DNA from 2 places in the Stenotrophomonas maltophilia group sp. vghtpe118 genome. Region 1 is predicted to be linked to the other one. Evidence: predicted binding sites of a transcription regulator. Region 1 holds the regulator's gene; the other holds the start of a gene.
What was found. The regulator FliA, encoded in region 1, starts transcription of late flagellar genes. The targets are predictions, from matches to a motif close to TAAAGTTTNNCNNNCNNNGGCCGATAA.
Positions count from the first base shown of each region.

Region 2: ACUDTM_RS10525 (methyl-accepting chemotaxis protein) is a predicted target of FliA. The motif match lies at 6,800-6,826, and genes of this name have one in related genera.

Region 1 is NZ_CP199672.1:458,452-473,376, reverse strand. It holds gene flhA (flagellar biosynthesis protein FlhA) at 1-1,221, shown strand, start outside; gene flhF (flagellar biosynthesis protein FlhF) at 1,367-2,995, shown strand; gene ACUDTM_RS02230 (MinD/ParA family ATP-binding protein) at 2,982-3,869, shown strand; gene ACUDTM_RS02225 (RNA polymerase sigma factor FliA) at 3,866-4,609, shown strand; gene cheY (chemotaxis response regulator CheY) at 4,667-5,059, shown strand; gene ACUDTM_RS02215 (protein phosphatase CheZ) at 5,059-5,664, shown strand; gene ACUDTM_RS02210 (chemotaxis protein CheA) at 5,667-7,514, shown strand; gene ACUDTM_RS02205 (flagellar motor protein) at 7,616-8,356, shown strand; gene motD (flagellar motor protein MotD) at 8,358-9,374, shown strand; gene ACUDTM_RS02195 (ParA family protein) at 9,379-10,161, shown strand; gene ACUDTM_RS02190 (chemotaxis protein CheW) at 10,158-11,417, shown strand; gene ACUDTM_RS02185 (STAS domain-containing protein) at 11,707-12,015, shown strand; gene ACUDTM_RS02180 (response regulator) at 12,012-12,377, shown strand; gene ACUDTM_RS02175 (chemotaxis protein CheA) at 12,423-14,411, shown strand; gene ACUDTM_RS02170 (methyl-accepting chemotaxis protein) at 14,784-14,925, shown strand, end outside.
Region 2 is NZ_CP199672.1:2,296,001-2,310,925, forward strand. It holds gene ACUDTM_RS10510 (protein-disulfide reductase DsbD family protein) at 1-338, shown strand, start outside; gene ACUDTM_RS10515 (TlpA family protein disulfide reductase) at 335-898, shown strand; gene ACUDTM_RS10520 (PepSY domain-containing protein) at 1,616-4,138, shown strand; gene ACUDTM_RS10525 (methyl-accepting chemotaxis protein) at 4,183-6,771, opposite strand; gene ACUDTM_RS10530 (hypothetical protein) at 6,979-7,704, shown strand; gene ACUDTM_RS10535 (arylamine N-acetyltransferase family protein) at 7,759-8,598, shown strand; gene ACUDTM_RS10540 (ABC transporter substrate-binding protein) at 8,871-9,587, shown strand; gene ACUDTM_RS10545 (LysR substrate-binding domain-containing protein) at 9,571-10,482, opposite strand; gene ACUDTM_RS10550 (hypothetical protein) at 10,581-10,724, shown strand; gene ACUDTM_RS10555 (GIY-YIG nuclease family protein) at 10,732-11,298, opposite strand; gene ACUDTM_RS10560 (D-alanyl-D-alanine carboxypeptidase family protein) at 11,432-12,214, shown strand; gene ACUDTM_RS10565 (TetR/AcrR family transcriptional regulator) at 12,228-12,821, opposite strand; gene ACUDTM_RS10570 (NAD(P)H-dependent oxidoreductase) at 12,838-13,434, opposite strand; gene ACUDTM_RS10575 (hypothetical protein) at 13,560-14,093, shown strand; gene ACUDTM_RS10580 (isocitrate lyase/PEP mutase family protein) at 14,127-14,925, opposite strand, start outside.

The sequences.
Region 1 (14,925 bases):
GGCATCATCGGCGTCGTTGGCCTGGTGCCGGGCATGCCCAACGTCGCTTTCCTGACGCTGGCCGCGATCCTTGGCTTCATCGCCTGGAAGCTGTATCGCAAGACCAAGGCACCGGCTGCCGATGCAACAGGCAGTGGCACCGATGCTGCCGCGCTCACTGCGCTGGGCCGCCCCGCCGCGCCGGCACCGACCGCCGAACTGAGCTGGGACGAGCTGCGCCCGGTCGATCCGCTGGGCCTGGAGGTCGGCTACCGGCTGATTCCGCTGGTGGACAGCAACCAGGGCGGCGAACTGATGGCGCGCATCAAGGGCGTGCGCCGCAAGCTGACCCAGGATGTCGGCTTCCTGATTCCCTCGGTGCACATCCGCGACAACCTGGAACTGCCGGCCAACGGCTACCGCGTGCTGGTGCATGGCGTGCCGGTGGCCACCGCCGAGATCCACCCCGACCGCGAGCTGGCCCTGGATCCGGGCAGCGCGCTCGGCGCACTGGAGGGCATTGCCGGCAAGGATCCCGCGTTCGGCCTGGATGCCACCTGGATCCAGCCGCATCAGCGCGCCCAGGCCGAAACGCTGGGCTACACGGTGGTCGACCCGGCCACCGTGGTCGCCACCCATCTGTCGCACCTGATCCGCGAACACGCACCCGAGCTGCTCGGCCATGAGGAAGTGCAGCACCTGCTGGCCAACCTGGCCAAGAGCGCACCCAAGCTCGTCGAAGATCTGACGCCGAAGGCGCTGCCGCTGTCGGCGGTGGTGCGCGTGCTGCAGAACCTGCTGGTCGAGCGCATTCCGATCCGCCAGCTGCGCAAGATCGCCGAGGCACTGGTCGAACATGCGCCCAGCAGCCAGGACCCGGCCGTGCTGACCGCCGCGGTGCGCACCGCACTGGGCCGCTTCATCGTGCAGGAGATCGCCGGAATGTCGGCGGAGCTGCCGGTGTTCACCCTCAACCCGCAATTGGAACGTGTCTTGCAGGAGTCCACGCAGGGCAACGGCGCCGCGCTGGAACCCGGACTCGCTGAGCGACTGCACCAGAGCCTGGCCGAATGTGTCAGCAAGCAGGAAGCCCGCAACGAGCCCGCGGTCGTGCTGGTACCTGGCCCGGTGCGCGCCGCGCTGGCCCGCCTGGTCCGCCACAGCGTTCCGTCGCTGTCGGTCCTGGCCTACAGCGAAGTGCCGGAGGACAAGCGCCTGAAGCTGGTCGGAACGATCAGCTGACGCCGCCCGCCGATGCGCCAGAAAACAGACACCACTTTCGAACCAACGCAACAGACAGACACCAAGGGGAACCCGCACCGTGCAGACCACCGACCACCCGAGTTCCCCGACCGCCACCCCGCCGTCTTCGCCTCGTGACCACAGCATGAAAATCAAACGATTCGTCGCCGCCGACATGCGCTCGGCCATGAACCTGGTGCGCAAGGAGCATGGTCCTGACGCCGTGATCCTGTCCAACCGCCGGATCGAGGAAGGCATCGAGATCGTCGCCGCCGCCAACTACGACGAGAGCGCGGTGCAGCGTGCGCTGGAAGCCTCGCGCCGCGACGTCGCACCGCCGCCGGCACCCAAGCCGCGCACCGCCGCCGACGCGGTGATCGCCGCCGTCACCCGCCGCCGCAGCAGCACCCCGGCACCGGAACCGGTTGCCGCCACCACCTCGGCGGTGGCCGCCCTCGCCCGTGCAGCAGTGGGCGCTACCGGCCGCACCCTCGATAGCGCCGACGAGATCGTGCCAACCCGCGGCAGCACCGGCTTCGCCGCCACCCTGGCACGCGCCGCCGTCAATGAACCGGCACTGCCGGACCAGATCTTCGCCCCGTTCGCCGAGGCCATCGTTGCTCCGGCGCCGGCACCGGCCCTCGTCGCGCCGGCCAACCGCGCCCGTTTCCAGATCGATCCGCCGCACGAGGCGCATCACGAAAGCGTGGCGCCGGCGGTGCAGCCGCCACCGCTGCCGACCGCAACCCTGTCCGAAACGCAGCCGGAGGTCGCCGTCAGCGAACCGGCGTTGGCCGATGCCACCGTCGAAGCCGCGCCGACGCCGACGCTCGCCCCAGCCCCGGTCCTGACCGTGGTCGCCCAGGACGACGCCGAGATCCGCCAGCTGCGCCAGGAAGTGGCCGGCATGCGCCAGGTGATCGAGCGCGAAATGAACCGCTTCACCGACGAGCGCCTGCGCGGCTGCCCGGTGCGCGCCACCGCGCTGGACCTGATGGACGAGTACGGCTTCGATGCTGGCCTGGCCCGCGACGTCGCCATGCAGATTCCGCTGGAGACCGAGGCGCACCGAGGCCGCGGCCTGATGCTGGGGCTGATCTCGCGCAAGCTGCCGATTGCCCCGGTCGACCCGCTGGAGGAAGGCGGCGTGATCGCGCTGGTGGGCCCGACCGGCGCCGGCAAGACCACCACCATCGCCAAGCTGGCCTCGCGGTTCGCCGAGAAGCACGCGCCGCGTGACGTGGCTCTGGTCACCACCGACACCACCCGCATCGGCGCCCGCGAGCAGCTGTATGGCTACGGCCGGCAGCTCGGCATCGCCGTGCACGAGGCCAACAGCGGCACCGACCTGGACCAGCTGCTGGAACGCCTGAAGGACTACAAGCTGGTACTGATCGACACCGCCGGACTGGGCCCGCGCGACCGCGCGCTGGCCGCCCAGCTGCAGTGGCTGCGCGCCGCGCGCCAGGTGCGCACCCTGCTGGTGCTGCCGGCCAACACCAGCTTCGGCGACATGGACGAGGTGGTCCGCCGCTTCGGTGCCGCCAACCTGCAGGGCCTTGTGCTGAGCAAGCTGGACGAAACCGGCCGCTTCGGCAACGCCCTGTCGGTGGCCGTGGACCACGCCCTGCCGATCACCTGGGTGACCGACGGCCAGGACGTTCCGGACGACCTGCACCGGGCCAGTGCGGCCAATCTCGTACTTCGCCTTGAAGATTTGCGCCGAGCGGCCGATATGCCCTGCAACCCGGAGTTGAACCATGCCGTCGCGTGAGTACGCCAAGCTGACCAAGACCTTCCCGCTGTCGGCCACCCGCAGCGAGCCGCTCGGCCCTGTGCGCACCATCGCCGTGACCGGCGGCAAGGGCGGCGTGGGCAAGACCAACGTGTCGGCCAACCTGGCCGTGGCGCTGGCCGGCATGGGCAAGCGCACGCTGCTGCTGGACGCCGACCTCGGCCTGGCCAACATCGACGTGATCCTGGGCTTGAACCCCACCTATACGCTGGCCGACCTGGTTGCCGGCCGCTGCTCGCTGGACGACGTCATCGTCGAAGGCCCGAACGGCGTGCTGGTGGTCCCGGCCGCGTCCGGCCGCCGGCACATGGCCGAGCTGGCCCCGGCCGAGCACGTCGGCCTGGTCAACGTGTTCTCCGAGCTGGAACGCGAGCTGGACATCATGGTGGTGGACACCGCCGCAGGCATCACCGACGGCGTGCTGACCTTCTGCCAGGCCGCGCAGGACACCGTGGTGGTGGTCTGTGACGAGCCGGCTTCAATCACCGACGCCTACGCGCTGATCAAGGTGCTCTCGCGCGAACGTGGCGTGGACCGCGTCCAGGTGGTGGCCAACATGGTGCGCGACCCCAACGAGGGCCGCGTACTGTACGAGAAGCTGACCCGCGTCTGCGAGAAGTTCCTCGCCGATGTCTCGCTGAACTATCTGGGCTGCGTGCCGCAGGATGACTGGCTGCGCCTGTCGGTGCAGCGCCAGCAGCCGGTGGTGAAGGCCTACCCGTCCAGCCCGTCCGCACTGGCCATCACCGAGATCGCGCGCCGCACGGCCCGCTGGCAGGCGCCCACCGAACCACGCGGCGGCGTCGAGTTCTTCCTCGAACGCATCCTCAAGCAGCGCGGGGTGGCGGCATGAAAGGCGCGGCCCAGTACAGGGAAGTCCAGCGCTCGGCGGCCAACGACGTCATCGCCCAGCACTCGGACCTGGTGCGGCGCATCGCCCACCATCTGGCCGCGCGCCTGCCGGCCAGCGTCGAAGTCGACGACCTGATCCAGGCGGGCATGATGGGCCTGATCGAGGCTTCGCGCAGCTACGACGCCGACCAGGGCGCCTCGTTCGAGACCTATGCCTCGATCCGTATCCGTGGCTCGATGATCGACGAGATCCGCCGTGGCGACTGGGTGCCGCGCTCGGTGCACCGCCGTGCACGCGATGCTGCGGCCACCATCCGCCGCCTGGAACAGAGCAGCGGCCGCGCCGCCAGCGCCACCGAAGTGGCCGCCGCGATGGAGATGCCACTGCCCGAGTACCTGCGCCTGATGGAAGACGCTGCGCGTGGCCAGGTGCTGAGCCTGGAGTCGCGCATCGAGGACCAGGGCGAGCTGGACACGGTCGCCCAGGGTGGCCCGACCCCGCAGCAGGTGCTGGAGCGCAGCGAGTTCGGCCGCGAGCTGGGCAAGGCCATCGGCCATCTGCCCGAGCGCGAACAGCTGGTGCTCTCGCTCTACTACGAGCAGGAACTCAATCTGAAGGAGATCGGCGCGGTGCTCGGCGTGAGCGAGTCGCGGGTCTGCCAGATCCACGGCCAGGCGGTGCTGCGCCTGCGCGGCCGGCTGAAGGTATTCGAGGCCGTCGACGCCGGCCTCGAAGAATGAACATCCCCGAGGCAGCTGCCCCCGGCCGCCCGGAATGAACAACAAAGGAACTCTGCTTTGAACAAGAACATGCGCATCCTGATCGTGGACGACTTCTCGACCATGCGTCGCATCGTCAAGAACCTGCTGGGCGATCTGGGCTTCACCAACACCGCCGAAGCCGAGGACGGGCATGCCGCGCTGTCGCTGCTGCAGAGCCAGCCGTTCGATTTCGTGGTCACCGACTGGAACATGCCGGTCATGACCGGCATCGAGCTGCTCAAGGCGATCCGTGCCGACGCCAAGCTGAAGACCCTGCCGGTGCTGATGGTCACCGCCGAAGCCAAGCGCGAGCAGATCATCGAAGCGGCCCAGAACGGGGTGAACGGCTACATCATCAAGCCGTTCACCGCGCAGACGCTGGAAGAGAAGCTCGGCAAGATCTTCGAACGCCTGGCGGCCAGCGCCTGATGGACACCACGGTCGACAAGAATGCCCTCGCCCTGCGCCTGCAGGAAGCACTGGACGCACTGGAGTCCGGTGACGAAACCGCCTGGCGGCAACGCATCGACGGACTGGTCGCGCTGCGCACGCAGCCGATGATGAGCGGCCTCTCGCGGCTGGCCCGCGAGCTCGGGCAGGCCCTGGGTGAACTGCCGACCGTGCCCAGCGAGGCCGGCGAACTGGACGATGCCTGCGCACGCCTGGACCACGTGGTGGCGATGACCGAACAGGCGACGCACCGCACCCTGGACCTGGCCGAGGAATGCCGCAGCCTGACCGAACAGCTGCGCGCCGAAGGCCTGCAGCCCGGCCAGGATGCACAGCTCGAGCGCATCCGCCACAACCTCACCGAGATCGCCCTGACCCAGAGCTACCAGGACCTGACCGGGCAGATCATCCGTCGCGTGGTCGGCATCGTCCGCCGCGTGCACGAGGGCTTCGGCGCGCTCGGCCTGCCGCCGGAACAGCATCGCACCGATCCGGAACTGGCCGGGCCGGCACTGAAGGGACTGGACCGCCACGCGGTCTCGCAGAACGACGCCGACGACCTGCTGTCGGACCTGGGGCTGTAAGCATGAGCGCGGTATCCGACGACATCACTGCCGATTTCATCATCGAGGCGCAGGAAATCCTGGATCGCCTGGGCGAACAGCTGGTGTCGCTGGAGCAGGCACCACAGGACACCGAGCAGCTCAACGCGGTGTTCCGGGGCTACCACACGCTCAAGGGCGGCGCCGGCTTCCTCGGCGTCACCGCCATGGTCGAGTTGTGCCACGCCGCCGAAGAAGCGCTGGGCATCGCGCGCGCGGGCCAGGCCGTACTGCAGGCCCATCACTTCGATGCCGCCCAGCAATCGCTGGACTACCTGCAAGCGATGCTGGATGCAGTTTCCTCCGGCACCGAGCCGGGCTATGCGCCGCCGGAGCTGATCGCCCAGTTCGACATGCATGGCGGTGCCGTGGCTGCACCCGCCGCCGCAGCAGCTCCCGCTGCGGGTGGCAGCGACCTGATCACCGACGACGAGTTCGAGGCCCTGCTCGACCAGCTGCACGGCGGCAACGCACCGACTGCAGTCGCGCCGGCAAAGAAGGCTGACGACGGCCTGATCAGCGAAGACGAGTTCGAAGCCCTGCTCGACCAGCTGCACGGTGGCGCCGCACCCGGCGCCAAGCCCATCGCTGCGGTAGCGCCCGCACCGATCGCGGCACCACGCCCACTGGCCGCACCGGCCGCACCGGCAACTGCAGCGGCGACCAAGCCGGCCGCCAAGCCGCTGGCCGAAGCCGAACATACCGTGCGCGTGGACACCAAGCGCCTGGACGCGATCGTCAATCTGATCGGCGAACTGGTGCTGTCGCGCAACCGGCTCAAGACCCTGCGTGCGCGCCTGCGCGACGAGGAACTGGACCGCGCCGTGTCGACCCTGGACATCGCCACCGCGCGCCTGCAGTCGGCGGTGATGCGTACCCGCATGCAGCCGGTGGGCAAGGTCTTCTCGCGCTTCCCCAAGGTCGCCCGAGACGTTGCCCGCTCGCTGAAGAAGGAAGTGGACCTGGAGCTGATCGGTGCCGAGACCGAGCTCGACCGCAACCTGGTCGAAGCGCTGGCCGACCCGCTGGTGCACCTGGTCCGCAACGCCATCGACCATGGCGTGGAAATGCCCGACCTGCGCGAAGCACAGGGCAAGCCGCGGATGGGCCATGTACGCCTGTCGGCCCAGCAGGAAGGCGACTACGTCAGCATTGAAGTGCAGGACGACGGTGCCGGCATCGATCCGGAGAAGCTGCGCGCGAAGGCGCGTGAGAAGGGCCTGATCGATCCGGAAGCTGCCGCGCGGCTGAGCAGCGAGGAGTGCCTGCACCTGGTGTTCCTGCCCGGCTTCTCGACCAAGCAGCAGGTCACGGATATCTCCGGCCGTGGCGTTGGCATGGATGTGGTGCAGTCGCGCATCCGCGAACTGAGTGGCCAGATCCAGATCCAGTCCGAGCTGGGCCGTGGCAGCCGCTTCCTGATCCGCGTGCCGCTCACCCTGGCGATCCTGCCGACCCTGCTGGTGCAGGCCGGCGAGGATGTCTATGCGCTGCCGCTGGCGCGCGTGATGGAAGTGCTGCACGCGCCGCGCACCTCGCTGGGCTGGTTCGATGGCCGCGCCGTGCTCGACCGCCGTTCGCACACGCTGCCACTGGTCGATCTGCGCCAGTGGCTGGATGTGACGCCGGCCGCCTCGACCCTGCTGACCATCGTGGTGCTGCAGGCCGGCGAAGCGCGCTTCGGCCTGGTCGTGGACCAGGTCCGCGGGCGCGAGGAAGTGGTCATCAAGCCATTGCCGAAGGCCCTGCGCGGCCTGCGCGGTTACGCCGGTGCAACCCTGATCGGCGATGGTCGCATGGCGCTGATCCTGGATGTGGACGGCCTGCGCTGACGCCCGCCGGGCCAGTCCCGGCGCCCCGAAAACTGTGACTACCGTCGTTACGCGATCTACCGGTGTCTCAAGTCCCATTCATACAAGCCGATACCGGATCCATGGATAGACTCAGCCTCATTGGACTCTTTCTCGCCCTGGCCTCGCTGGTCGGCGGCAGCATCCTCAAGGGCGCCGGCCTGGCGTCGCTGTGGTCGCCTGCGGCGTTCGTGATCGTCATCGTCGGCACCGTCGCTGCGATCCTGCTGCACACCTCGCCGGCGGTGTTCAAGCATGCGTTCAGCATCGTGCGCTGGGTCGTGCGTCCACCGCACAGCGACCGCCGCGAGCTGATCCAGCAGATCGTCGAGTGGAGCAACATCGCCCGCCGCCAGGGCCTGCTGGGCCTGGAATCGCAGGTGGAAGCACAGCAGGACCCGTTCCTGCGCAAGGGCCTGCAGCTGCTGGTGGACGGCGTCGAGCCCGAATCGATGCGGCACATGCTGGAAATCGAACTGGGCAGCCAGGAGCACCAGGACCAGGCCGGCGCCAAGGTGTTCGAAGCAATGGGCATCTATGCACCGACGCTGGGCATCATCGGTGCCGTGCTGGGCCTGATCGCAGTGATGAAGAACCTGGCCGACCCGAGCAAGCTCGGCCACGGCATCGCCGCCGCGTTCACCGCCACCATCTACGGCATCGCTTCGGCCAACCTGCTGTTCCTGCCGATCGCCGCCAAGCTCAAGAGTGTGATCTCGCACAACACGCGCGACCGCGAGATGGTCATCGAAGGCCTGATCTCGATCGCCCAGGGCGAGAACCCGCGCAACATCGAAACCAACCTCTCCGGCTTCCTGCACTGACATGGCCCGCCGCAAGCACCACGAAGAGCACGCCAACCACGAAGCATGGGCGATCCCCTATGCCGACCTGATGACGCTGCTGCTCGCCTTCTTCGTGGTCATGTATGCGATCTCCTCGGTGAACGAGGGCAAGTACCGGATCATGGCCGACGCGCTGACCGATGCCTTCGGTGGCGCACCGCGCACCATCAACCCGGTGCAGGTGGGCAACAAGCAGGTGCAGGGCGGCGGCTGGGACAGCCCCTCGGTGATCAAGTCCGGCACCAAGATCGGTCCCTCCGCGCCGGCGCCCTCGCACGACCCGACCCTGCTGCCGTCGATGGCCTCGCAGATGCGCATGCCGGTGTCAGTGCACAACCAGGAGCAGATCGCCCGTGCCGAGCGACAGCTCAACAGCATCGCCGACCGCCTCACCGCCGCGCTCGCACCGCTGATCGACCGCGGCATGATCAGCGTGCGCCGCACCGAACTGTGGATCGAAGTCGAGATCAACAGCGACATCCTGTTCCCCACCGGCTCGGCCGCGCTGGACGTGCATGCGCGGCAGACCCTGGCCAGCCTGGCCGAGGTGCTGCGCGACGTGCCCAACAGCGTGCGCGTGGAAGGCCACACCGACAACGTGCCCATCGCCACCGCCACTTTCCCGTCGAACTGGGAACTGTCGGCCGGGCGCGCCGCCAGCGTGGTGCACCTGTTCGCCGACCAGGGCGTGCAGCCGTCGCGGCTGGCGATGGTCGGCTATGGCCAGTTCCGCCCGCGCGAAGAGAACGACAGCGCGCAGGGCCGCAACCGCAACCGCCGGGTGATGGTCATCATCCTGGCCGACACGTCGCACTCGGTGGATCCGCTCGGCCAGCGCCTGAACGCAGCCACCGGCGCCACCGACAGCACCGTCACCGAACAGGCCGCCGCAACTCCGGCCAGCGCCCCCACCTCCCCCATCGCACCGGTGAAGTTGCCGCCGGTGCCGGCTGGCAGCCGCGTCGGCGCCGCCGTTCCCCCGGCAATGAAGGAGTAATCCGATGCGCATCTGGGCAGTCGCCAACCAGAAGGGCGGAGTCGGCAAGACCACCACCACCCTCGCCCTCGGCCGCGGCCTGGCCGCACTCGGCCATCGCGTGCTGCTGATCGACCTCGATCCGCATGCCTCGCTCAGCCGCGCCTTCGGCGTGCCGGTGGACCCGCCGCCGGCCGGCGTGCTGGAGCTGTTCGGCACACCGCCAGCGGACCTGTCCGGCCTCTGCCATGCCAGCAACATCCATGGCCTGGACTACGTCTGCGCACAGTCGGCGCTGGCCACGCTGGAACGCCGCAGCGCCAACCAGCCCGGCCTCGGCCTGGCCCTGCAGAACGCGCTGGCGCGCCACCAGGGCCAGCACGACTACATCCTGCTGGACTGCGCACCCACCCTCGGCCTGCTGATGATCAACGCACTGGCTGCCGCCGATCGCCTGATCATCCCGACCCAGGCCGAGCCCCTGGCACTGCACGGCCTGGATGGCATGGTCCGCACCGGCGAGATGGTCGAGCGTTCGCGCCGCCGCCCGCTGCCGATCTCGATCCTGCCGACCCTGTTCGACCGCCGCACCCGCGCCGGCAACGAATCGCTGCGCACCATGCAGGATCGCCACGGCAACCGCGTGTGGGAAGACGCCATTCCGATCGATACCCGCATCAGCAACGCCGCCGGGCTGACCCTGCCGAGCGCTGGCGAGGACTACCCGGGCCGTGGCCTGGCCGCCTACCGGCGCGCCTTGAACTGGATCCTCGGCGAGGATGCCCGCGCCCTGGAGCAGGCCGCATGAACAGTACCGGCATCCTCGACGACTACCTGGACGAACTGCTGGGGGAGGCGATGGTCGCGCCGCCGCCTGCCGTTCTGCCGCCCGCAGGCGCCGGGCCAGGCCCGGCGATCGAAGCAGTCGCCGAACGCGAACCGACCTGGGACGACCTGCCGGCCGACGTGATCTACGAAACCGAAACCATCGCCGCCACGCCCAGCGGGGACAGCGCTGCGCTGGAAGCCGCCTTCGAGAGCGCCGCACCACCCACGCGCGAACCCACCTGGGATGACCTGCCCGCCGAGGTGATCTACGAAACAGAATCCGTCGCCGCCGCACCAAGCCCGGACGACGCGGTGCTGGAAGCGGCCTTCGAGAGCGCTGCCGCCTCCGCTAGCGCTGGGCCGGGTCCGGCGGGAGAAGCGGTTTCCGGACGCGAGCCGACCTGGGATGACCTGCCTGAGGAGGTCATCCACGAAACCGCGCCGGCACCCGCCGTCGTTGCAAACGCCGGTCCGGAACCTACCTGGGACGACCTGCCGGACGAGGTGATCTACGAAACCGATCCGGCGGACAGCCATCGCCTCGCCCACACCGACAGCCCCGGCCTGCAGGCCGCGTTCGAGGCGGCCGCGGGTGGCGAAGACGTAGCCACGCCACCGCCCGCCGTGGTCGCAGCACCGGTCGCCCCCACGGTTGCACCTGCAGCTCCGGCCCCGGCGGCGCGCACCGCCACTCCGCCGCCGCGCGTCGCCGTCGATGCCCCGGCAGGCAACCGTCCCGGCACCTGGCAGGAGCTGCAGGCGCAGGCCCACCAACCGGCCCGCAGCCCGCACCCGCAGAACCGACGCGCCGGCGAACGCACTTCGCGCTGGCTGCGCCTTCGCTGCGGCACCCAGGCCTATGCGCTGGAACTGCTGAAGGTGCAGGAAGTGGTGCTGCCGGTGCCCCTGCTGCCGCTGCGTGGCACTGCAGCGGCCATGCTCGGCATCATGAACCTGCGCGGCCAGGTGGTCCCGGTGATGGACCTGGGCCTGCACTTGGGCGCGGCCGCCGCCGAGGACGACGCGCAGACCCGCATCGTGGTCCTGGAGGAGGACGGCGAGACCATCGGCCTGCGCGTGTCAGCGGTCGAAGATGTCGCCAACCTCACCGATTCGCAGATCGAACCGCCCGATACCGCGCGCATCTGCCAGATCTCAAACGACCTGTTCCGCGGCGTGGCCCGGGTCAGCCAGCGGCCGATGATCCTGCTCGACGCCACCCGGCTGTTGAGCTGAGCCGCCAAGAAAAAGGGGACGGAGGGGATTAAGTCGCAAGTGGCTCGGTGCTTTGCACCGAAGCGGTGCCTGTCGGGGACGCAAGGAGTTGATCCGTTGGATCAACACCTTACGTCCCCACTGCGCGGTCACCGTTGCCGAGGGGACTGCAGTAGAGCCAGCTCGCTTGCGACTTGATCCCCTCCGTCCCCTTTTGGACAGCGACCGCATCGACGTACCGCGTCGATTCTTCTAAAGAACCCCACCGGGGTGCCGTTATGGATCACGGAACCGTTTGTCCGGAGCAACGATGAGCACTGTCGAACTGGGTGGGGATCTCGGCATCGAGAGCACTACCGAGCTCAAGAACCGCCTCGCCCCCCTCGTGGAGCAGGCTGGCGAGCTGACCCTGGATGCCAGCCAGGTCGCCCGCATCCACACGGCCGCCGTGCAGGTGCTGTGTGCGTTCGTGCAGGCCCGCCGCGAGGCAGGCCTGGGCACCGGCTTCCACGGTTGCACTGCAACCTTCAGTGACGCCGCGCGCCTGCTGGGCGTCACCCAGGCCCTGGGCCTGGACGTAACCCATGACAACCTGAAATCTGTGGAGAACGCTGCATGAGCGCACGTATCTTGGTGGTGGACGATTCGGCGTCGATGCGCCAGATGGTGTCCTTCGCCCTCACCTCGGCCGGTTTTGCCGTCGAAGAAGCTGAAGACGGCGCGGTCGCGCTCGGTCGCGCCAAGGGCCAGCGCTTCAATGCGGTGGTGACCGACGTCAACATGCCGAACATGGACGGCATCGCGCTGATCCGCGAACTGCGCCAGCTGCCGGACTACAAGTTCACCCCGCTGCTGATGCTGACCACCGAATCGGCCGCCGACAAGAAGTCCGAAGGCAAGGCCGCCGGTGCCACCGGCTGGCTGGTCAAGCCGTTCAATCCCGAACAGCTGGTCGCCACCGTGCAGAAAGTGCTGGGCTGATCGCCCGGCACCGCTCCCCCTCCTCGCTTCCGGATCACCACTGCCATGAGCATGGACCTGCAACGCTTCCACGCCACCTTCTTCGAGGAGAGCCGCGAAGGCCTCGATGCGATGGAGGCTGGCCTGCTGGCCCTGGAATCGGGGCAGCAGGACGCGGAGATCATCAATTCGGTGTTCCGCGCCGCCCACTCGATCAAGGGCGGCGCCGGCACCTTCGGCTTCGACGCGATCGCCGGCCTGACCCACGTGCTGGAAACGCTGCTCGATGAGCTGCGCGCCGGCAAGCGGGTCCTGGAAGGCCACGCCGTCGACGCCATGCTGTCCTCGGTGGACGTGCTGCGCGCCCTGCTGCGCGAAGCCGAACACGGCCAAGCCGCAGATCCCGCCGCAGTCGCTGCGGTGAAAGCGCGCCTGGAAGCGGTTCTTTCCGGCCAGGCCGCAGCGAGCGCCCCGGCGGCCGCGGCAGCCAAGGTGGACGATACGCCGGAAGCCTGGCAGATCGGCTTCACCCCGGCGCCGTCGCTGTTCATGAGCGGCAACGATCCATTGCGCATCATCCGCGAACTGGAACACCTCGGTTCGCTGCAGGTCGCTGCGCGCATGGAACGCCTGCCGGGCTTCGCCCAGCTTGATCCGCTCGAAGCCCATCTTGCGTGGGATCTGGGCCTGGTCGGCAAGGTGCCGCGCAGCAAGATCGAAGATACCTTCGCCTGGGTGCTGGACGATTGCGAGCTGGACATCCGTCCCGCCGCGCCGCCGAGCCTGGCCACGCAGGCGCCGGCCGCCGCGGCTCCCGCTCCGGTCGCAGCGGCAGCGTCTGCACCTGCCGCGCCTGCCGCCAGCGGTGGTGCCAGCCAGGAAGCGGAAACCTCGATCCGCGTCAGCGTCGACAAGGTCGATGCGCTGATCAACCTGGTCGGCGAGCTGGTCATCACCCAGGCCATGCTCAAGCAGGTCTCGCATGCGCTGGACCCGGTCCACGCCGAGAGCCTGTTCGCCGGGCTGGACCAGCTTGAACGCAACACCCGCGACCTGCAGGAAGCGGTGATCGGCGTGCGCATGCTGCCGGTTGATGCGGTGTTCCGCCGCTTCCCGCGCCTGGTCCGCGACCTGTCCAGCCGCCTCGGCAAGCAGGTGCGCCTGCGCACCGTCGGCGAAGGCACCGAACTGGACAAGGGCCTGATCGAAAAGATCGCCGATCCGCTGGTGCACCTGGTGCGCAACTCGATCGACCACGGCCTGGAAATGCCCGACGTACGTCGCGGTGCAGGCAAGGATGAGACCGGCACGATCACGCTGGCGGCCTCGCATCAAGGCGGCCATATCGTCATCGAAGTCAGCGACGATGGCCGTGGCCTGGACCGCGCCAAGATCCTCGCCAAGGCCCACGAACGCGGCCTGGCCGTGCCGGACAACCCGACCGATTCGCAGGTCTGGGACCTGATCTTCCAGCCTGGCTTCTCCACCGCCGATGCGGTCACCGACCTGTCCGGGCGCGGCGTCGGCATGGACGTGGTCCGCCGCAACATCCAGGCACTAGGCGGCGAGGTGCAGATCGAAAGCAGCCTCGGTACCGGCACCCGCACGCTGATCCGCCTGCCGCTGACCCTGGCCATCCTCGATGGCATGACGGTGGCCGTGGCCGGCGAAACCCTGATCCTGCCGCTTGCCTACGTGCTTGAGGCATTGCAGCCGCAGCCCGAGGATATCCGCAGCATGGCCGGCGAAGGCCGCGTGCTGCGCGTGCGAGGCGAGTACCTGCCGATCCTGTCGTTGAGCGAGTACTACGGCTACGGCAACCGCGCACCGGGCAGCGAATCGCTGGTGGTGGTGGTGGAAGGCGATGGCCAGAAAATCGCGCTGGAAGTGGACGAACTGGTCGGCCAGCAGCAGGTGGTGGTGAAGAACATCGAGAACAACTACCGCCGTATCGGCGGGGTGTCCGGTGCCACCATCCTTGGCGACGGCCGCGTCGCGTTGATCGTTGACATCGGCGGACTGGTGCGCTCACTGCGGATGCCGCAGGCCGCCTGATCCACGCCGCATGCGGGTCATGGACCGCCGCCCTTCGGGACGGCGGTTTTTGTTTGTGTGCTCCATTCCAGCCGGGGTCAGATCCCTTTTCAGGGAAAAGGGATCTGACCCCATCCCTTCTGTGAACTCCGTCGAGGCGATGGTTTCGCGCGCAACCACGTCATCCGAGCGCAAGCCCCGCCAGACCAGCACTTTCGTGCCGTCATCCCTACGCAACCGAATGTGATCTGCGTCCATAAAGTCCGCGCGGACGGCGCCGTTATTTCGCTTTGACGGTCGTCACCGAACCCCACCGGGCACCCCCGTTCGCTCTGCAACCACCCCCAAACCGGCGCACAGACGCCGGCACTCTGCCCACCTGGAGCACCCTGCATGAAGTGGTTCCAAGATCTGCCCATCGCCCGCAAGCTGGCCGTGGGGTTCACCCTCACCACCTTGATGACCCTGATCCTCGGCGCCTTCGCACTGGTGCGCCTGAGCGAGGCCAACGCGCAGTTGCGCGACATGGCTGGCA
Region 2 (14,925 bases), 1.8 Mb from region 1:
TGGTCGAGTATTCGCCGCAGCTGCTGGACCGCCTGCGCGCCGACAACCGCGTGGTGTTCGTCAACATGACCGCCGACTGGTGCGTGAGCTGCAAGGCCAACGAACGTGCGGTGCTGTCACGGCCGGAGTTCAAGGAACTGCTCAAGCGCACCAATGCGGTGTACATGCGCGGTGACTACACCAACGTCGACCCGCAGATCACCACGTTCCTGGAAGAGCACAAGGCGGTGGGCGTACCGCTGTACGTGGTGTACGGCCCCGGCGCGCCGCCGACCGTGCTGCCGACCCTGCTGACCCAGGCGGTGGTCGAGGAAGCGCTGCTGCGCACCGCACGATGAAGTGGCAACGGCCAGCGCTGCTGTGGACAGCGGTGCTGGCCGCCGGCCTCGGCCTGTGGGCCGGGCACCGCCTGGCCCCCGGCCCATCATCACCTGCCGTGCCAGCGACGGCTTCCAGGGCGACGGCCATGAAGCCCACGCTGCAGGTGGGCGATCAGTTGCCCGCGCTGACACTGCCGGACCTGGCGGGACAGCCATTGGTCCTGCGCGATCGCTTTGCCGGCCGGCCGCTGCTGATCAACGTCTGGGCCAGCTGGTGTGCGCCCTGCGTGGAAGAGATGCCCGAACTGGCGCGCTTCGCCGATGCCCAGGGCGACAACGGTGTGCAGGTGCTGGGTCTGGCGCTGGACACGACGGACGACGTGCGCGGTTTCCTGCAGCAGGTGCCGGTGGACTACCCGATCGTGATCGAGACACCGGGCCCGCGCGATGCCAGCGTGCAGCTCGGCAACGCGCAAGGCCTGCTGCCCTACAGCGTGTTGTTCGATGCGCAGGGGCGAATGGTAAAAGCGAAGCTGGGACCGTTCGCCCACGGCGAGATCGACAGCTGGGTGAAGTGAGGGTGTTTTTTGCAGGGCTTGCAGCCCTGCACCCGGCTCAGTGCAACGCCAACAGCCAAAGCGGGCATTCCGCGGGTTGGCGGGGCGATGTCGGAGTGGGGGGACGCTGCATGTACGTCCCCGTAAGCTTGGCAGCCGCTTGCTCGTGTGCGCTGTCCTGCGCACACGTCAAGACCGGGGTTGGGCGTCCTGCCCAACCCGCCCGAGGCATGCCTCGGGCCCATGCGGCTGACACCCCGCACTCCGACACCGCCCCACCTCTGACAGATCTTCGCGGCTGTTGGTAGGTGTCGACCTTGGTCGACACATCTGTCAGATATCGATATTCAGAACGGAATCAGACCCCGTGCCGACCAACGGTCGGCACCCACCAAAGCAGAACGCCGTTCCGACAGATCGCAGGAAACTGTCGAAGGCGGGGTGGCTCCGGTTGAGGGGGTGTCCGCGGCATGGATGCCGTGACCAAGGCTACAGGGACGTACTTGCGCCGTCCCCCGCAACCGCCCCCCCCCGCCTCCTCACAGGAAACCCGCTGTTGCTTCGGCTGTTGCTTCTGAGGTTGCCGGCCAGCGGCCGGCACTACCGCGGGTGCCGGGTGCCGCCCGGCCGGTACCTCCAGCTTGACCGCAGCCGGGGCGCCACGGAGAATTACGCGACTAATTCTCATTTGCTGTTGCGCAGGATGCGGGCGGCAGCCTCCCGGGCCCCTCTCCTTCGATGTTCAAGAACGTCCTGTTCCAACTGCATTGGCTGCTGGGCATTACCGCCGGTGCCGTCCTGGCCGTGATGGGCCTCAGCGGCGCCGTGCTGTCCTTCGAGGACGAGCTGCTGCGCGCCGCCAATCCCGGCTTTGCCGAGATCGCCGAGCACCATGCCGACGGACAGCATCCCCTTGCACTCAGTGAACTGGTGCCGCTGCTCCAGGCCGGCAGCGAACGCCCCCTGCAACGCCTGCGTATCGATGCCACCGGACAGCGGCCGTCGGTCGCGCGCTTTGCCGGCGGCAAGGACCACTGGGTGTACTTCGACCCGTACAGCGGTGAGCGCTTCAGCGCCCTGCGCGGCCAGGCGTTCTTCGACTTCGTCGAGGACCTGCATCGCCACCTTGCCGCGGGCGAACGCGGCAAGTGGATCACCGGCAGCTGTGCCATCGCCCTGCTGTTCTTCACCCTGTCCGGCCTCTACCTGCGCTGGCCACGACGCTGGTGGCACTGGCGCAGCTGGCTGGCAGTGGAGTGGAAACGCAGCGGGCGCGGCTTCCTGTGGAGCCTGCACTCGGTAGTCGGCACCTGGGTGCTGCTGATCTACCTGATGAGTGCGCTGACCGGCCTGTGGTGGTCGTTCGACGGGTATCGCAGTGCGGCCAGCACGCTGCTGGGCGTCCCACCGGCGGCCAAGCACCAGGTTGCCACCGATGCGTCGCTGGACCTGCACCGCATTGAAGCCACGCTGTACGCGCTGCCGGGCGTGCGCGCCGGCTTCATTGACCTGCGCCTGCCGGAGAAGCCCGGGCAGGCGCTGAACGTGCGGGTGATGGCCGGTGATCCGTCGCAGCGCGGCGGCCACCACGATCGTGCGCATGACCTGCTGCAGCTCGATCCGGCCAGCGGTGCGGTTCTCGATGCCCGCCCGTACGCACGCCAGGGCGCGGGCGGACAGCTGGCCACCAGCGTGTTCGCGCTGCATTCGGGCAGCTACTTCGGTGTACCCGGGCGCGTGGTGGTGATGCTCAGCAGCCTGGGCATGAGCCTGTTCTTCATCACCGGCTGGATGCTGTACCTGGACCGCCGCCGCAGCCAGCGTGCCGCGCGCGGGCTGCGCCAGGCGCTACCGATGCCGGCCAGCGACGCCGGCAACGCAGCGTGGCTGGTGGTGCATGCCAGCCAGAGCGGACTGGGCGAACAGCTGGCGTGGCGCGCGGCGGCCCAGCTGCAGGCGGCCGGCCATGCGGTGCAGGTGCTGCCGCTGGCGCGCATCGATGCCGCGCTCCTGCTGCGTGCATCGAGCGCGCTGTTCGTGCTGAGCACCTTCGGCGACGGCGAGCCGCCCGATGCCGCCCGGCGCGCAGCGCGGCAGTTGCTTGCACAAGCGCTGGACCTTTCGGGCCTGCAGTTCGGCCTGCTCGCGCTGGGTGACCGCCAGTACCCGCACTACTGCGGCTTCGGCCGCCGGGTCGATGGCTGGTTGATCGGAAACGGCGCGCGTGCACTGTTCGAGCGCGTCGACGTCGATGCCGCCTCGGTCCCGGCGCTGCGCCGGTGGCAGCAGGAGCTGGGTGCGCTCACCGGCATCGTCACCGATGACAGCGTGCTGCCTGCGGCTACGCAGATGCATGAGTGGCGCCTGCTCGGCCGCGACCGCCTCAACCCTGGCAGCGTCGGCGGAGCCATCTGGCGTATCCGTCTTGCCGCACCGGCCGACGTGCAGTGGCAGGCGGGTGACATCCTGCACATCGCGCCCCGCCACAATGCCCAGCACGCCGGTGCCGTGTTGAAGGCGCATGGGCTGGATCCGCTGCAGCCCCTGCTGGTCGATGGCCATCCGCGCACGCTGCTGGCGCTGGCCAGTGAACGCGAGCTGCCCGAGGCCGATGCTGCGCTGGCGGTGCAGGATGCCTGCCTGTGGCTGGCCGGGCTGCCGCTGCTGCCCAGCCGCGAGTATTCGATCGCCTCCTGCACGGATGATGGCGTGGTGGAGCTGGTGGTGCGGCTGGTGCATGACGCCTCCGGTCGAGCCGGGCTGGGCTCGGGCTGGCTGTCGTTGCATGCGCCGATCGGTGCCGGCATCGTCGCCCGCGTGCATCGCAACCCCGGTTTCCATCGTGTCATTGGCGCGCCGATGGTGCTGATCGGCAACGGCACCGGCATCGCCGGCCTGCGCAGCCTGTTGCGCGAAGCCGCCCGTGCAGGCGAACACGGGCACTGGCTGTTGTTCGGCGAACGCCAGCGTGCACACGATTTCCTGTTCGCCGACGAGATCGAAGCGTGGCAGGCCGATGGCCATCTCGCCCGGGTGGACCTGGCGTTCTCGCGCGATGGCGACGGCGGTTATGTGCAGGATCGCCTGCAGGCGGCCACCGGAACGCTGCGCGACTGGATACAGCGCGGTGCGGTGATCCATGTCTGTGGGTCGTTGCAGGGCATGGCCGAGGGCGTGGACCAGGTGCTGCGAACCGCGCTGGGTGATGAAGCGGTGGAAACGCTGCTGGAAAACGGGCGCTACCGCCGCGACGTGTATTGATTCCTGCCGCCGAACGCTGGTGTGAGCCGAGCATGGGCTCGGCTCTACAGTGTTCCTGCAGCCGATGTAGCGCCGAGCCTACGCTCGGCTGACCAGGCCGCCGCGGCGCGCGCCTGCGGCATCGACTGCAACCGGAACGCGCCCACCGCGTCGGCCAGGGCACGCACCTGGACCTGCATCTGCGCCGTGGAGGCACCGGCCTCTTCCACCAGGCTGGCGTTGCGTTGGGTACTGGCTTCCATCTGCACGATGGTCTGGTTCACCTGTGCGATGCCGGCATGCTGGTCCTGCGACGCACTGCGGATACCCGCCAGCAGCTCGGCCAGCTGCTGCACGCTGCCGACGATCTCGCCCATCGTGATGCCGGCCTGTTCGGCCTGCTGGTTGCCCTGTCCCACACGCGCCACCGAATCCTCGATCAGGCCCTTGATCTGCTTGGCCGCCTCTGCGCTGCGTTGTGCAAGCAGGCGCACTTCCGCGGCCACCACGGCGAAACTGCGGCCCTGCTCACCGGCACGCGCCGCTTCCACCGCAGCATTCAGCGCCAGGATGTTGGTCTGGAAGGCGATGCCGTCGATCAGCTGGGTGATGTCGCCGATGCGGCGTGATGCCTCGCTGATGCCCTGCATGGTCGCCACCACCTGACCGACAGCCTCGCCGCCGCGCTGCGCCACCGCAGCCGCACCCTTGACCAGCGCGTCGGCACGGCCTGCGGCATCAGCATTGCGACCGACCGTATCGGTCAGTTCGTGCATGGAAGCGGCGGTCTCTTCCAGGTTCGCGGCCTGCTGCTCGGTGCGCTGTGACAGATCTTGATGACCGGCAACGATCTCGCCAACGCCGGTATCGATACTGGAGGTGGCGTGCTGGATGCGGGTGACGATGCGGCCCAGCTGAGCGACCGTCGCGTTGGCATCATCGCGCATGCGCGCGAACACGCCCTGCAGCTCACCCTCCATGCGCACACTGAGGTCACCACGGGCCAGCGCGGCCAGCAATGCCTGCAGGTCGCCGAGGTTGGTTTCAAACGTCGCCAGCAGGCGGTTGATGCTGGTCGACAACGTGCGCACGAAGCCCTGCTTGCCCTCCAGCGCGATGCGACCGTGCAGGTCGCCGTGTGCTGCAGCATCGACCAGCGCAGCGACCTCGGTTTCCAGCAGGGTCTCCAGCGCACGACTGCGCCATTCCACCGCTACGCCGAGGAATTGCCCTTCATCGATGACGGGGTTGGCAATCAGCTGGTAACGCGTGCCAGCATGGCCGATCTCGCGCTCTTCGCGCTGGCGCACGCCGGCCAGGCTGGCCAACGCCGGATGCAGGCGTACCGCGTCGCTGCCCACCAGCGCTTCGTTCCGCAGGTCAAGCAGCTGCAGCAGTGCCGGGTTGGCGTAGGCGACCTGCCCTTCCGCATCGATCACCATCAAACCGGTCTGCGCACTGTCCAATGCCTGGCGCACCCGGGTGTTGCCGCGCGCCACGGCACGCTCGGTCTCGATACGCGCGCGCAGGCGCTGCTGCATGTCGACCAGGCGCTGCGCCAGCTGGCCGATCTCGTCGTTGGCGTTGTAGACGCGCAGGGTGGTGTCCAGGCGGTCGTCGGCGATGTCGCTGGCGAAGTGCAGGGTGTCCTGGATCGGCTGGCGCACTGCACGCAGCACCAGCACGAGGCTGGTGATCAGCACACCGGCGACCAGCAGCACGGTCAATGCAAACAGCACGCTCATCGTGCGCGCACCAGCCTGCTGGCGGGCCTGGGCACGGGCCAGTGCCGCGGCTTGTGCCTGCTGGAATGCGGCCAGCGCAGGCGCTACGCCCGCAGCGGTATCCAGCAGCGACTGCGCTTCCACATCCAGGCCGACACGGGCAGCGGTATACCCCAGCAATGCGGTCTGATACGCCTCCATTCCGGTGCGCAGGGTGCCCTGCGCATCCGCGGGCAGGCCCGCCAGCGCGAGATCGAACGGCAGCTTTTCTTCGCTGGCGCGGTCGGCGTGGGTGGAATCACCGTCGAGCAGCAGCAGTGCCTCCTGCCGCCGCATCTTCTGCAGGGACAACGCCAGCGCATCCCGCTGCTGCGCATCCACCTGCCCCTGCAGCGTGTCTGCAGCCTGTTGCAGCTGCGCGGCGAGGCCGGCCTCACCACGGCCCATCTCGTCGACCCGTTCGAACAGGGCGGCAACACCCTGCGAGAACGCGCCTGCAGCTTCGGTCAGCGCCTGCAGGGCCTTGCGCCGGCCTGCATCCATCGGCATCGTGCGCAGCGCCCGCAGATCGTCCTGCAGCGCCTTTTGCGTGGCAAGCAGCTGCGCGCGGTCGGCATCATCGAAACTGCGTGCATACTGGATCTGCAGGCGGCGCGCTTCGGCCACCCGCGTGGCCAGGCGCGCGGCGAGGTCACTGCCGCGCTGGTAGCTGGCCTGGCTGCGCGCAGCCTGCGTGCTGGCATGCCCGGTCCAGGCGTAGACGGCTGCGATTGCGACCAGTCCCAGGCCACAGACCCACAAGGTCGCCTTGAGCTTGTTGGCTACGCTCAGCCGATGCGGTTGCAGCCACAGCAGCAGGCCGGAGGACGCCGGGCGCAGCGCCGCAAGCTGCGTGCGCAGGGACCGGAGGTGGGGGACAACGGCCGACATGACAGGCTCCAGGTAGAGGGACGCACCTGTATCGGCCGTATGCGAAGAAACTTTAGGTCCAATCTTCTTCCTCGCGGATCCGATCTCGCTTCTTGTACCGGCAACAAGCGACGATGCGATGACAGAGAACATCTCCATTTCTCATCTCCTGAGAATCCCGACTGATAGAACTACGTTTCACACAATTACCTCGGAGCAACTGCAGCCATGCTCATCAGCACGGTACTGAGTCAGATTCAGACGCTTGGCATCCCTGTCGGGATCGGTACTGTCATAGTGGTCCTCGCAACCATCGTGCGCTGGTTCTTCGGACCTCCTATGGACAGCTTCCACCGCTGGAGAGAGTCAAAGCATCGGGATCGCGAGTACTTGCTGAAGATCGCGGATCATTCAGAGGATGATCTGGAAGCAAGCTGGGTAAAGGAGTCCACATTGCAGGAGGCATTTCGAGGGCGCTATGGCCTCCTGGTCGGGCGCGAGGAGCGCCGGGCCTACTTCAGCCTCATGCGCTGCTACTCGCCAAGCATCAAATGGCGCCATATCAGGGGCATAAGTACACTGGCACGGCGCAGCATGGATGGCACCAGCATTGAATTTCACATGCCCAAGCGAGAGCGCCGCTGGCGATACGCTGCCGGTGCTACTGGCATGATCTTCTATCTGTTCGGCAGCATGCTTTGGGTTGAAGGCCTGCTTTCCGCCATGCATGGCTCTTGGGCGGGAATCGTTCTGGGGGTTCCGGTCGCAGTACTTGGCGCTTTCACAACGCGCGTATCCCTGTTCCCTCTGCAGAGCTACGATGCAATTGGGAAAGTTATCCAGCCTAACGAGCGTAATGAGTTTCTTTTGATCCCAATCCCCGAGGCAAAAAACCAGAGCCCCTCCTCTCTCAAGCCGGCATCAATTGACGCTATGCCGCGCCGCCGCGCTTGACCTCAACCCCGGTTGGGGGAGCACAGTGGACGTTCCTCCCCGCCCGGTGCCGCCATGACGACGCTCGATGTCCCCCGCTACCTGCAGCGCCTGCAGCTGGATGCACCGCCACCGCGGACGCTGGCCGGCCTGACCCTGCTGCAGCAGCGCCACAACGCAGTGCTGCCGTTCGAGACCCTCAGCTGCCTGCTGCGCGATGCGGTACCGATCGACCTGGACAGCGTGCAGCGCAAGCTGCTGGACGAGCGCCGTGGCGGGTACTGCTTCGAACTCAATGGGGGCCTGCTGTCGCTGCTGCAGGCGCTGGGCTTCGATGCGCAGCCATTGACCGCGCGCGTGCTGCTGGCTGCCCAGGACGGCGAACTGACCGCACGGACCCACCTGCTGCTGCGCGTGCAGGTGGACGGCGATGACTGGCTGGTGGATGCCGGTTTCGGCAGCCTGACCCCGACCGTGCCGCTGCGGCTGCATGATCCGCAGCCGCAGGCCACGCCGCACGAACGCTATCTGCTGCAGCGGCTGCCTGGCGAGGGGGATTTCGTGCTGTACGCCGAATCCGGTGACGGCTGGCGGGCGATGTACCGTTTCGACCTGCACGTGCCCGCACCGATCGACAACGTGGTGGGCAACTGGTACGTGTGCACCCATCCCGACTCCAGCTTCCCTGGCCAACTGCGCGCGTCGCTGACCGGGCCGGACTGGCGACGCACCATCGGCAGCGGCAACTACACCGAGTACCGCCCCGGCCAGGCACCGGACAAGCGTCCGCTGCACGATGTTGCCGACGTGCGCGACGTGCTGCAGCAACGCTTCGGCATGCAGTTGCCCGAAGACCCGCGGCTCGATCCGGCGATCAACGACTGGCTGCAGCGCTCACGCGCCGCGACCTTGTAGAGCCGAGCCCATGCCCGGCTGAGCTTGGGCGGCTGGGTCAACAGCAGCCGAGCATGGGCTCGGCTCTACGGAACCGTGCGCGCCTGCAACGCAATCCGGTTGCCTTCACTTTCGCAGATCTCGGCCACGCTCCAGGCTCACCTCCAAGTCCATGCCCACACCTGCGGCCTCGTCGGCAAACGGAAGGTAGGCCATCCTGCAGTCGTGCAGCATGACACTCCTTGCAGGGCAGCGCTGGCATGCTGGGTGCCCCTTTCCTCGCGGAGTCCTGCATGTCCCTGGCCGATCACCAAAGTGCGCTGGCACCGCAGGGCTTCCTGCGCGTGGCGATCAACCTGGGCAACCCGGTGCTGGCGCAGGGCGATGCGCACTCGCCGCGCGGACCGTCGGTGGAGCTGGCCGCGATATTGGCGCAGCGCCTGGGTGTGCAGGCACGCTTCACCTGTCACGATGCCGCAGCCTCGGTGGTCGCTGCGGCAGGCGAAGACGGCTGGGATCTGGCCTTCCTGGCCATCGATCCGGCACGTGCCGACCGCATCGCCTTCAGTGCTCCGTACGTGGAGATCGAAGGCACCTATCTGGTGCGCGAGGACAGTCCCGCGCAGCAGGTGACCGACCTCGACCGCGAGGGGCTGCGCATCGCGGTGGGCCGCGGTGCAGCCTACGATCTGTTTCTCAGCCGCGAACTGCGCCACGCCACGATCGAACGGGCCGAGACGTCGGCGGCTGCGATCACCCTGTTCGATCTGCAGCGCCTGGATGCCGCCGCCGGCGTGCGCCAGCCGCTGCAAGCATGGGCGCGGGCGCATCCCGGCCACCGCGTGCTGGCTGACCGTTTCACCGCGATCCAGCAGGCGGTGGCGGCGCCGGCATCCCGCCCCGCCGACGCGCTGCAGGCGCTGTTCGAAGAAGTGGAGGCGATCAAGGCCGGCTCGCTGCTGGAGGAGGCATTCGCGCGCGCCGGGCAGGCGGTCACGCTGGTGCGATGAGTGTAGCGTCCGCCATGTGCCGCACGTGTTCGGCAGCCTGCGCGTGCAGCCAGTCGCGGAAGGCAAGAAAGCCGCGGTGGCGGGCCGAACGCTGCGGGTAGACCAGCCAATGCGGCCAGGCGGTTTTCAGGCGCAGGTTGGACAGCGCAACCAGTTGGCCGGAATCCAGCAACAAGCGCGCCCGCGTCACCCGCCCCAGCGCCACGCCCACCCCGTCCAGCGCCGCACGGTGGTGTGCCTCCGAATCATCCAGCACCGCTACGAAGCGCGACGGCGGGGTCTGCCCGCTCAACGCGAACCAGGCCCCCCACGCGCCATCGGGGTCCCCCAGCAGTGGCCACTGGTTCAGTGGCACCCGGTCGATCCCTCCCATGCGTTCGATCAGCGCCGGGCTCGCCATTGGCAGCAGCCACTCGTCGAACAGCGGCTCAACCACCAGGCCCGGCCACTGCCCGCTGCCCAGCCGCAGCGCGGCGTCGAACTGGCGCTGCCGCTCGAAATCAATCAGGCGCTCACTCGACTGCAGGTTGATCTCGATCTGTGGGTGCTCAGCCACGAAATGCCCCAGGCGCGGCACCAGCCACGCCGACGCCATCGACGGCACCGCACTGATCGTCAGCACGTGCTCGGCGCGGGCCGCATAGGGCTGGAAGGCTTCGTTGATCGCATCCAGATGCGGGCCGACCTGGTCGAGCAGGCGCTGCCCCTCCAGGGTGAGGGCGACGCCACGCGGTTGGCGGACCAGCAGTGGCTGCCCGAGCCGCTCTTCCAGCTGGCGCATCTGATGGCTGAGCGCACTGACGGTCAGGTTCATCGATGCCGCTGCCCGTGACAGGTTGCCCAGCCGCGCGGCGGCCACGAAACCCTGCAGGGCATGAAGGGGCGGACGGGACATCAGGCTTGAATTCCTCTCAAGGCATGCTTGCGGAAATGTCGCTTTTTGCCCGCCCATGCTGCCCGTATCGTGCAATCCACTCAAGTGGAGGCACGCTCATGAACATCTTCGGCAGCCTGTTGTTCCTGCACGGCCATGTGGCCAACGCCGAGCTGGCACGCCAGCTGGCCAGTCCGTCCACCGACTCCCCTGCGTGCGCGGCGCAACCGGCCGCGCCGGTTCAGCAGCCGGGGACCCGTTGAACGCGGCTCAACCTGTGTACCAGCGTTGGACGTATTCAGGCAGCCAGGGCATTGGATCGATATCCAGTGCCCGGCAACCGTCGAGCGTGTCACGCAGCACGCCCTCGCCGGGGCCACCGGAAATCCGCAGTCCTTCCTCTTCCGGAAGCTGCACCACAGCCCAGTCGTGCAGCCGGTCCATGCGCAGGCGCATCGCCACCTGCAGCCACGCCTTCAGCGGGTAACAGCGATAGCCTTGTTCACCCAACGCAGCAATTGCGAGCGACAAGGCCTGGTTGGCACCACGTACCCATTCAGTACGACCCCCAGCCTTGTGCTGGATCGTCATCGGTGCCGGTGCGCGGTGCGCCTTGAACGGCGAACGCAGCTGCAGCTCCAGATCACGTGCATCACGCTCGCCCTCCGCTTCCACCAGCGCACCGGCATCGAGGTCGAAGAACTCGAACCAGCGCCGATGCAATGCGCTGATGCGTCCGAGCGGATCACGTGAAAAGCCGATCTTCGCGTAGTCCTCCCACGCACACGGGAAGACGTAGGTAAAGACACGACCATCGATGCGGATATCCGATTGCATGTGCGCAGGCTGCCTCCACCTCAGCCCGGGCGCAACCGGGCGCTACCGTGCACGCTGCAGCGCACCGGCAGTGCGGCTTCGTGCAGCCGGCACGAACTATTCTTGCTGACTGTCGCTGCCATCTCCGCCCGCCATGCCGTCTGCTGCGCCCGCCCCCCTACCGATTTCATCCATCACCCTGGAAGCGGCAACCTCTGCGGTGATTCACCAGCACAACGCTGAAACCGCGCGGCAACCGGCATCGCTGACCAAGCTGATGACCGCCTACGCCGCCTATGCGTGCGTCGAAGAGAACGGACGCTCGTGGGACGACCCGGTCACCATCGCCGCCGACGATGTGCATGCCGTGGCCGATGATGAAACGCGCATGGGCCTGGCGCCCGGCGAGACAATCACCCTGGCGCGCCTGCTGGAAGGGTTGATGGTGGTGTCCGGCAATGACGCTGCATTGGCGATCGCGCGCCACCTGGACGGATCGCAGGCCGCATTCCTGGAACGCATGAACCGGCACGCACGCCAGCTCGGGCTGCGCAGCACCTGGTTTGCCAGCGTGTCCGGCATCACCACACCGCACCATGTCTCCAGCGCGCGCGACATGGCGGTGCTGGCCGCCCGCCTGTTGAACGATCATCCGCAGATCCTGGCGATCACCGCGCAGCGCGCGTTCGCCCATGGCAGCTTCAACCGCAGCAACCAGAACGCCCTGCTCGGCGAAGACGGCGTGGACGGCTTGAAGACCGGCTACACCCAGGCCGCAGGCTTCTGCCTGGCCGCCACCGCGTGCCGGCCAGTACCCGGGCGGGACCAGCCGGTACGGCTGATCACCGTGGTGTTGGGCTCTGCAAGCCGCGACGCGCGCGACGCACTGGTGCGCGACCAGTTGGCCGCGGGATTCGCCGCCCTGGCCGGCGGCTGACCGCTCGTGCGGCTCAGCGCCGCTTGACCGTCGCCACGATCAGCCGCTGCAGCTCGGCCACGGCACCGGCCTTGTCCAGCGCGCCGGCAGCCACACCCTCTGAAAGGGCTTCAGCCGCACCGAGGATGGCCCAGCGCCCGGCCAGCGACACCGTGCCGTCGGCCGCGAACGGGCCCAGCCAGACCTGGCAGTTGTCGATGAAATCCTGCTGGTAGCGCCGCCGCACCTCATGCAGTTCCGGCGCCCCCACCAGCGCGGCGAGGATGCCTTGCACTTCACTGCCCTGGCTGAGGACGCAGTCGATGTAGCCGGAGGCGATAGCCGCCGCCCGATCGACCAGTTGCGCCCGGGCGCGACCGATACGCTCGTGGAAGACCACGGTCTGGCGTCCGTCATAGTCATCGTAGAGCGCCGCCAGCAAGCCATTGCGGGTCACGAAGTGATCATAGGCCACAGGCTTGGTCACGCCCGCCGCTTCGGCCAGCCGCCCCAGCGTCAACGCTCCGGTACCTTCTTCGCGGACCAGTGCCCAGGCCACATCCAGCAACTGGCGGGTGCGTTGCTCCCGGGTCATTCGGCGGCGCGTGGGGGTGGCGTTGGCGGGCATCGGCGGAGCACGGCGATCAGCGCATCGGAACACCAATTTTACGGCCGATCGCCAGCGCGGTCTGCAGATGCGCTTCAGCGGCACCGGTATCGGCGTCCAACAGCAGGTGGGACGACAGCACGCGCGCGCCGCAATAGTCGAAGATGCCCATGTCGATCTGGGTCCTCATTGCCGCGTCGTAGCCACGACGTTCGACCATGGCTGCGTCGGCGCCGCCCAAGCCGACCAGATGCACATTCAGGCGCTGCAGCTTCTTCACCAGCCTGCCCTGCGCATCCTGTGCGTAGGCCCAGTCGTTGGTGAACACACGGTCGATCCAGCCTTTCAGCAGCGCCGGGAACGACCACCAGTACAACGGGAACACCAGCACCAGCGTATCGGTGGCATCCAGCCGCGCGTGCTCGGCAGCGACATCGGCCGGTACCGCGCCGGTGCTGCGGAACAACGCCTGGTCCTGCGGGTTGAAGCGCGGATCGAAGCCTTCGGCCATCAGGTCGGCATAGGCCACGGTGTTGCCGGTGTCGGCCGCGGCAATGGCATCACCGATGCGACGCGCCATCGCGTGGGTCAGCGAACCGGGCTCAGGGTGGGCGATGACAATGAGGCTGTGCATGGAGATCTCCAGGAATCGATACTTACTAATGGTAAGTAGCGATTCCGGGGAAACCAGCGCCACCGGTGGGACGCTGTTTTCGCGTCCAACGTATAGTGCAGCGATGCCCTGTGGGACATCCGGACATGGATCGACGCCTGCCCCTGGCGATACTGACGCTGCTGCTGTCGCTGTTGCTGCCATCCGCCTTCGCGGGTGAACTCAGTCCCAGTGACGCGAAGGCCCTGCGCGAAGATGTGCGCGCCCTGATGACTGCCTACGCCCGCGGCGACGCGGACTTCCTCATCGAGCGTACGCATCCCAGCCTCAAGCGGCTGGCCGGCGGCGATGAGGCCTTCCAGGCGATCACCCGCGATGCGTTGAAGAAGCAGCACAGCGGCGGCGTGGTGGTCATCAGCGAAGACGTCGGTGTGCCGACCCGGACCTATGCGGCTGGGGAGGAAGAAGTCTGCTTCGTGCCACGCCAATCCCTGGTACGGGTGCGTGAAACCCCGATGCGCAGCACCACGTTCATGGTGGCCGTGCGCCGCATTGGCGGTTCCGGGTGGACATATCTGGACGGCACGGGGCTGCAGGACAATCCACGCCTGCTTCGCCAACTGCTGCCAGCGTTGGAACCCGGCGTGATCCTGCCCAAGCGGGAGATCGAGGCGTTGTAGTCGCCGGCCCTTCCCGCCATGCAGGGCGCGGGGCTACTGGAACAACGCGTTCAAGGCCGCCCCGGACGCCGCCTGCTGCAGGCCATCGAAGCGTCCGTCCTGCACGATCGGCTGGGTCGCCTGCATCAGTCCAGCCCACGCGGCACGCGCCAGCGCACCGCCCAGGCTGACCCGGCGAACGCCAAGTGCGGCGATGTCCTGCAGGCTCAGTGCTGTGGGGCCAGCGACCAGCAGGTTCACCGGCTTGGAGCCCGCGGCGGCGACCACCGCACTGATCTGCTCGCGCGTACTGATGCCCGGTGCATACAGCACATCGGCTCCGGCCTCGGCATAGGCACGCAGGCGCCGCAGGGTGTCCTGCAGATCCGGTACGCCCACGAAGAAGTTCTCCGCTCGCCCGACCAGCAGCACGTCGCCGCCCGCGCGGTCGATGGCCGCACGCGCCGCGCACAATCGCTCGACCGCCTGCTCGATGGGCCTCAGTGGTGCATCGGCCAGGCCGCTGGCGTCCTCGATCGACAACGCCGCGATGCCGGTATCGAGCGCCGCGGTCACCGCCTCCTCCACCGCCTGTGGCGTAGCGCCGAAACCATCACCGAAGTCGGCATTCAATGGCAACGGGGTCGCCGCCGCCATCAGTCGCAGGTGCTCCAGCGTGGCCTGCAGCGATACCGCGCCGTCCGGCCGCCCCTCACTCCAGGCGCAGCCGGCACTGGTCGTGGCCAAGGCCTGGAAGCCCTGCCGTTGCAGATAGCGCGCACTGCCGACGTCCCACGGATTGGGCAGCACGAAGCATCCTGCTGCATGCAACTGGCGGAAGCTGGCGCGCTTG